DNA from 3 places in the Rhizobium sp. 21-4511-3d genome. Region 1 is predicted to be linked to each of the others. Evidence: riboswitches for the same ligand, from Rfam matches in the RefSeq annotation. Region 1 holds a riboswitch; each other region holds the start of a gene.
What was found. A riboswitch is a leader RNA that binds a small molecule or an ion and turns the genes downstream of it on or off. The one in region 1 is predicted to bind cobalamin.
Positions count from the first base shown of each region.

Region 1 (2,315 bases):
CAGCGACGGCGGCGCTATCGACAACGGTGATGACGCCATCGACGGTGACTTCGCTGCGGATATCCGGCCAGTTGAAGGCGGCGACCAGCGGCTGCGGCAGCGCCAGACCCGAGGTCTCGATGACGATATGGTCGGGGCGCTGGTCGCGCTCCAGGAGCTTGGTCATCGTCGGAATGAAATCGTCGGCGACGGTGCAGCAGATGCAGCCGTTGGTAAGCTCGATGATGTCGTCCTCGGTGCAGTTTTCAGCGCCGCAGCCCTTCAGCACATCGCCATCGACGCCGAGATCGCCGAATTCGTTGATGATTAGCGCGATCTTCTTGCCCCCGGTATTGGAAAGCAGGTTGCGGATCATCGTCGTCTTGCCGGCCCCGAGGAAGCCGGTGATCACGGTTGCGGGGATCTTCTGCTGGTTCATTCGTTCAACCCTTCATCCTCAGCGGCAGACCTGCCGCGATAAAATACACGTCCGCGGACGAGGCCGCGATCATCTGGTGCAGCCGCCCGGCATGGTCGCGAAAATCCCGCGCCATCCGGTTTTCGGGAACGATCCCGAGGCCGACTTCATTGGAAACAAGAACAAGCCGCGCCTTCGCCTTCGGCAGCCAGGCCGCGAGCGCGGCACTCTCGGCGGCGATATCGCGCTCGTCCATCATCAGATTGGTGACCCACAGCGTCAGGCAATCGACCAGGATCGCCCGCCCCTCGCCGTCGACTGCCGCAAGGCGTTCGGCAAGCTGCAGCGGCTCCTCATGCGTCTGCCACAACGGCCCGCGATCGGCCCGATGCTGGTCGATCCGCGCCCGCATCTCCTCGTCCCATGCCCGCCCCGTCGCCACATAGTGACGTTCGAGACCAGTATCGGTGATGAGATTTTCAGCGAAGCGGGATTTGCCGGACCGGGCGCCGCCGAGGATGAAAGTCACATTGCTCATGCGAAGGCCGCCGTCTCTGCGCGGCTATCCCATACGCCTCCCTCATTCCTGTGCTTGTCACAGGAATCCAGCGTACCCAAGTCCTTGGGCACAGAAGACTCTTTTCCGTGGCTTGTTTTATTTACCGCGCAGACGCGCCGTGGCTGGATTCCTGTGACACCCCGTGGGCGCGGCCCTAGGGCCACAGGATTGAGGGAAACCCTCTGAGGCACCGCACGTCGCGGCATAAAAATTCTCGTTTCAGCCATGACAACCTCCGTGCTGGCAGCGGGCGGGAATGCCCAAGGGCTCTTCGCCCGGCACAGATGGCAGGTCTCCTGGCTCGCGGTTGTCGGCCCCGACAGGGACGGCCGAAAGGCCATCCCTGATCGTGCCAGCGGATCTTCCTCGCCTTCCCGGCTGCATTCTCGTGAAAAGGCGGACGATTCGTAGAGTTAGAGGCGTCCTGCCCCGGCTGATCACGATGCATTTCCAGTGGCTTTTCCGGTGTCCGTCAGCCATTGCCCTGCTGCGGAATGCAGCGATCAGGCAGTGGTGCCGGTGCACCGGATGGAAGACCCTGACCGCTCTACAGTCGCGGGGTCGGCTGTGATGAAGGCGCCCGGTTTGGGTCCGCCCCGTCACATTCCCTTTTCATCCCGGGCAGCAACCGCCGCCCCGGAACCATCCGTAATTGAAAGCATCGTTAGGCGTGCGGCCATACGAAGTCAATCGATGCCAGGACGATCCAAACAGCCCGCGCTTAACCCGACTGAGTCTACCAAACAGATAGTCTATTAAATTCATTGACTTAAGTCGAAATTTCGCTTGCGGCCGCCTCTCTTTTGCTGCAATTGCTCGCGAAATCATGCGGCGCAAAAAGCGTGCTTCCTTGATCCTGCATTCCATCGCCTAGTTCTCTCACCATGCTCACGAAAACCGACATCGGCCGCCTGGCGCGGCGCCATCTCAAATTCGATATGGCGCGGCTGCGCGCGCTGGCGCGCCAGAATGAAATGGGCATGGTTTTCGCGGGCGGCGCTGTCGGCATCATCGCCGGTTGCGCGGTGACCGGCATGAGCCTGATCTCGCGCGAAATGCACAGCCTGATCTTTGGCATCAGCGATGTCGACCGCCTGAGCTCGTCGGAAATCGACAACAAGCTGCTCCTGCTCTTGGCGCCGATCTGCGGCGGCCTGCTTCTCGGCCTGCTGCTGTTCATCCTCAGCAGAACGCGCAAGAAGCCGATGGTCGACCCGATCGAGGCCAATGCGCTGCATGGCGGCCGCCTGTCGCTGACCGATAGCGTGATCGTCGCGATCCAGAACCTGATCTCCAACGGCTTCGGCGCCTCGGTCGGCCTCGAGGCCGGCTATACGCAGCTTGCGGCCGGTCTTGCCT
Region 1 is NZ_JBNWCF010000002.1:338,675-340,989, forward strand. Features, by position in the region: gene cobW (cobalamin biosynthesis protein CobW) at 1-418, opposite strand, end outside; gene cobU (bifunctional adenosylcobinamide kinase/adenosylcobinamide-phosphate guanylyltransferase) at 423-935, opposite strand; cobalamin riboswitch at 1,226-1,618, opposite strand; gene ACQZ5H_RS07515 (chloride channel protein) at 1,841-2,315, shown strand, end outside.

Region 2 (2,315 bases), on a different contig from region 1:
CAGCGATGGTTTCATTATGCTGCCGGACCAGATCATTCTGCCGGATACGCCGGCGGAGGATCGCCCCGCCATCCTCGGCCGTATCGGCGGCGATGCGACGGCCGCTCCTTTCCAGGTCAACATTCCGCTGATCCGGATAGGCAAGGATCTGATCCTCGTCGACAATGGATCGGGCACGCGCTTTCAGGATACAGCAGGGCGCCTTGCAGGAAATCTGAAGGCAGCGGGCATCGACCCTGAAGCGATCACCAAGGTGATCTTCACCCATGTTCATCCCGATCACTCCGGCGCCACGGTCAATCCCGACGGAACGCTGCTCTATCCGAATGCCGACTACTATGTCAGCGAAGCCGAATGGGCCTTCTGGACGGACAAGGATTTCGAGATCCACATGCCCGAAGCGCTTCACGGCTTTGCCCGTGGCGCCCAGCGCGATCTCAACGCCGTCAGGGATCGCCTGACGCTGGTAAAGCCCGGCGACGACATCGTTTCCGGCATGCAGGCGGTCAGCACGCGCGGGCATACGCCCGGCCATATCTCGCTCGAGCTTCGCGGCCGCGACAATCTGCTGATCACCGGCGATGCCGCAACCAGCAATGTCGTCTTCTTCGAACATCCGGACTGGCACTTCGGCTTTGACACCGAGCCGGAGATCGCGCTCGCAAACCGCAAGATGGTGCTCGACCGTGCCGCCGGCGAGAAGCTCAAGCTGCTCGGCTACCACTGGGCCTATCCCGGCGTCGGCTATGCCGAGCGGCAGGGCACTACGTACAGATTTTCGGCTGCGGATTGATCGCGGGAGGGGAGTGGCCGGCCTTGATACACAGGCTGCGTTTACTCCCCATTCACCATGTTCGCCGGATTTCCCCACTTTCCTCAGTGCTGTTGGCAAACAAATTATTGACGCTGATTTTGACTCGCGTACTATATCTAGTGTTCGAGGTTCTCACGATTCGTAGGGGTCGTGGGCTAAGACGGGAATTCGGTGAGGCCCGCCGCAAAGCGGGACAATGCCGGAGCTGCCCCCGCAACTGTGAGCGGCGAGCATCTGTCCCATTTCGGGTCACTGGGTCATGAAGACCCGGGAAGGCCGGGATGAATGTGATGATCCGCAAGCCAGGAGACCTGCCTTGAGCGAAAACGTCCACGGGCGGGGTGTCCGGCTGGCGAGCGATGAGGTGCGCGCATGATGCGGCTCTTCGCTTCCTCCGGTGTGTCCTGCATGTGCCACTTCGGGGTGAAGTCTAATGTCTTTGAGTTTCAGATCATACCGGCGCGAATGACGGGCTGCTGACGCCCGGCAATCGGCAACGGCTGCCTTCCATTTCGATCTTCCCAAGCGCGGACATCGGCGGATGTCCGAGCGATATCCCATGCCTTCCAGTCACGAGGTTTTCACAATGAGCATCACCGTCTACAGCAAGCCCGCCTGCGTCCAGTGCACCGCGACCACCCGCGCCCTCGACCGACAGGGCATCGACTACACGATCATCGACGTTTCCACCGATAGCGCTGCCTACGAGCTGGTACAGGGTCTCGGCTACCGTCAGGTCCCCGTCGTCATCGCCGGCGAGCAGCATTGGGCCGGCTTTCGCCCTGACATGATCAGCGCGCTCGCCTGATCGGCTGCCGCGATGGGCGAGATCGTCTATTTTTCCAGCCGGTCGGAGAACACCCATCGTTTCGTCGAGAAGCTCGGCCTTCCCGCGCAGCGCATCCCCATCACCGGCGAGACCCTGCAGGCAGGGTCGCCCTATGTGCTTGTCGTTCCGACCTATAGCGGCGAGGGCGGCAAGGGGGCCGTGCCCAAACAGGTGATCCGTTTCTTGAACGATACGGCAAACCGTTCGAACCTTCGCGGCGTGATCGCTGCGGGCAACAGCAACTTCGGCGAGACCTACGGGCTTGCCGGCGACATCATCTCGCGCAAATGCCAGGTGCCGTACCTCTACAGGTTCGAGCTTCTCGGCACGGCCGACGACGTCGCCAATGTCAAACACGGATTGGAACGATTTTGGACACGGCAGTTCTCGAGCGCCCCTTGAAGGCGCAGGCCGCTGACGCCGCGCTGGATTACCACGCGCTGAACGCGATGCTTAACCTCTATGACGACGAGGGGAAGATCCAGCTGGACAAGGACCGGCAGGCGGCCAAGCAATATTTCCTGCAGCACGTCAACCAGAACACCGTCTTCTTCCATAACCTCCGGGAGAAGCTCGACTATCTGGTGACCGAGGGCTATTACGAGCAGGAGGTGCTGGACCAGTATTCGTTCAATTTCGTGCGCGATCTCTTCGACCACGCCTACGACAAGA
Region 2 is NZ_JBNWCF010000016.1:44,074-46,388, reverse strand. Features, by position in the region: gene ACQZ5H_RS27410 (MBL fold metallo-hydrolase) at 1-793, shown strand, start outside; cobalamin riboswitch at 924-1,147, shown strand; gene nrdH (glutaredoxin-like protein NrdH) at 1,401-1,622, shown strand; gene nrdI (class Ib ribonucleoside-diphosphate reductase assembly flavoprotein NrdI) at 1,635-2,045, shown strand; gene nrdE (class 1b ribonucleoside-diphosphate reductase subunit alpha) at 2,015-2,315, shown strand, end outside.
Region 2: linked by a shared signal. The riboswitch ahead of nrdH (glutaredoxin-like protein NrdH) and the one ahead of cobU (bifunctional adenosylcobinamide kinase/adenosylcobinamide-phosphate guanylyltransferase) in region 1 are both predicted to bind cobalamin.

Region 3 (2,315 bases), 140 kb from region 1:
GCAGCGACCTGCAGGAATCCGAAGCGCGGATGATCGACAACATCCACTACCTCCAGGACCGCCGCAACCAGCTGCGCGAATCCGGCGGCAGCGATATCAACGAACGCCGCCAGCTGATGGCCGCCCTCGACGACAACGGCTGCAACGACGATTCCGGCTATCAGCCTGACCAACGCGCCTACGAGCCAGCACCAAGCACTGAAGAACAGGCGATGCGCGGCGATACCTTCATCCCGCTCGGCAACGGCGAGGAAGGCAACACGCAATATGGCGTGCCGCGCGGCGAGATGATGTCGCATGTCAGCACCATGTGCGTGCGCACCTGCGACGGCGGCTTCTTCCCGATCAGCACCAACGCCACCTCGATCGATTTCGGCCGCGATGCCTCGACCTGCTCGAAAATGTGCCCCGGCATCGAGACCGAGCTCTTCTATCAGGATGTTTCGAACACCGACGCCGCCAACATGATCTCGGCCGCAACGGGCGCCCGTTACAGCGCGATGCCGAACGCCTTCGCCTACAAGAACCGCGCTCCCGGCGAAAAGTCGTCCTGCACCTGCAATCTGACCGCCTATTACGAGCAAATGCGAAAGAACCAGACCGTAAGCGAACCGCCGCCGAAGGGCTCGATCACCACGATCACCACCAAGCCTGCAGCCACGGCATCTCAAACGCCGGCTGCACCGCAGCCACAGATCCCGGACCGGCCCTATGAGCCGCAAAATAGCAAGGTCCGCCAGGTCGGCCCGCAATTCCTCGCAGGCGACCAGGGCAGCATCGATCTGAAGAACCCGGCAACATCAGGCCCGCAGCCGCAGCAGCAACAGCAGAACTAACCGGCATAGACTGAACGTCGACCGGCCCTAGCGGCGGCCCCAGCCGTCGCGGAAGACCAGCTCCTCGAGTGGCAGCCGCTGCCGCCAGCCTTTGACGGCGAGTTCCGGCTCCCGGTAGAGCTCGTCGACATAGCCGACGCAGAGCCAGGCCACGATCTCGATATGCGCGGGCACGCCGAGGATCTCCTTGAGCTCACTTTCATGGAAGATGCTGACCCAACCGACGCCGACGCCTTCGGCCCGCGCAGCAAGCCACAGGTTCTGCACGGCACAAACGGTCGAATAGCTGTCCATCCGCGGATTATGCGTACGCCCCAGCACCACCTCGCCGCTGCGCGAGGGATCGCAGGTGATGCAGAGGCCGAGCGGTGCCTTGAGGATGCCTTCGAGCTTCAGCGACCGGTAGGTCGCCTGCCGCTCGCCATCGAACATCCCGGCCGCCTCATGGTTGGCGCGATCGAACGCCTCCCATACCCGCCGGCGCACGGCCGCATCATCGACGACGATAAAATTCCACGGCTGCATGAAGCCGACAGAGGGCGCATGATGCGCGGCCGCAAGCAGCCGCATCTGCACATCCTCGGGTACCGGATCCGGCAGGAACTGGTCGCGCACATCGCGCCTGGTCATGATCGCCCGGTAGACGGCATCGCGCTCGTCACCGGAAAAAGCGGATGCGCGCTGCAGCGCATCCCCGCTCAAGGGTCGCATCGTCAAATCCCCAACAACGCAACCGACCCGCCGTCCGCGCGGGATCAGTCTATGATGCCAGGCCGGTCTTCTGACTTGGCATCATCCGCCCGCCGCAGCCTTCCCGGTTTTAACCAGTGGCATGATGCGGCAGGCGTCAGCCTTACAGCGTTGGGCACGTTCCGGTCTTTCACCGGATTCCCGATTCTCCCGTCGATGGCGGGCACCTGACGGGAACCTCTTGCCCGTTTTACCGGCGCGCTTCAAGTGGCCGGGAAATAGCGCACATAGGCAAACTCATCACCATCCGGTGACCAGCAGGGAACATTGATCGTGCCCTGCCCGCCGAAAAGCTCGAACAGCGTGGTCAAATTGCCGCCGTCCATATCCATCAGCCGCAGCCTGACATGCAGGTCGCGCGGGTGATCGAAGACGTCAGGATCGTAGGAGAGGATCAGCACCTTGTCGTTGGCAGGTGCCGGATGCGCAAACCAGTTGCCGTAATTGTCGTGGGTCACCTGCTCCAGCCCGGTTCCATCGGGGTGAACGCGCCAGATCTGCATCAGCCCGGTGCGGCTGGAATTGAAATAGATCCACTGCCCGTCGAAGGAATAGTCCGGCCCGTCATTGCGCCCCTCCCCATGCGTCAGCCGCCGCTCTGCGCCGCCATCGACCGCTATTGTGTAGATGTCGAAGACGTCGTCGCGGATACCGCAATAGGCCAATTCCTTGCCGTCGGGCGACCAGCCGTGCCAGTAGGACGGAAGATTGGTCGTCACCTGCTTCGGC
Region 3 is NZ_JBNWCF010000002.1:197,007-199,321, forward strand. Features, by position in the region: gene ACQZ5H_RS06840 (DUF2865 domain-containing protein) at 1-836, shown strand, start outside; gene bluB (5,6-dimethylbenzimidazole synthase) at 864-1,547, opposite strand; cobalamin riboswitch at 1,591-1,772, opposite strand; gene ACQZ5H_RS06850 (TolB family protein) at 1,790-2,315, opposite strand, start outside.
Region 3: linked by a shared signal. The riboswitch ahead of bluB (5,6-dimethylbenzimidazole synthase) and the one ahead of cobU (bifunctional adenosylcobinamide kinase/adenosylcobinamide-phosphate guanylyltransferase) in region 1 are both predicted to bind cobalamin.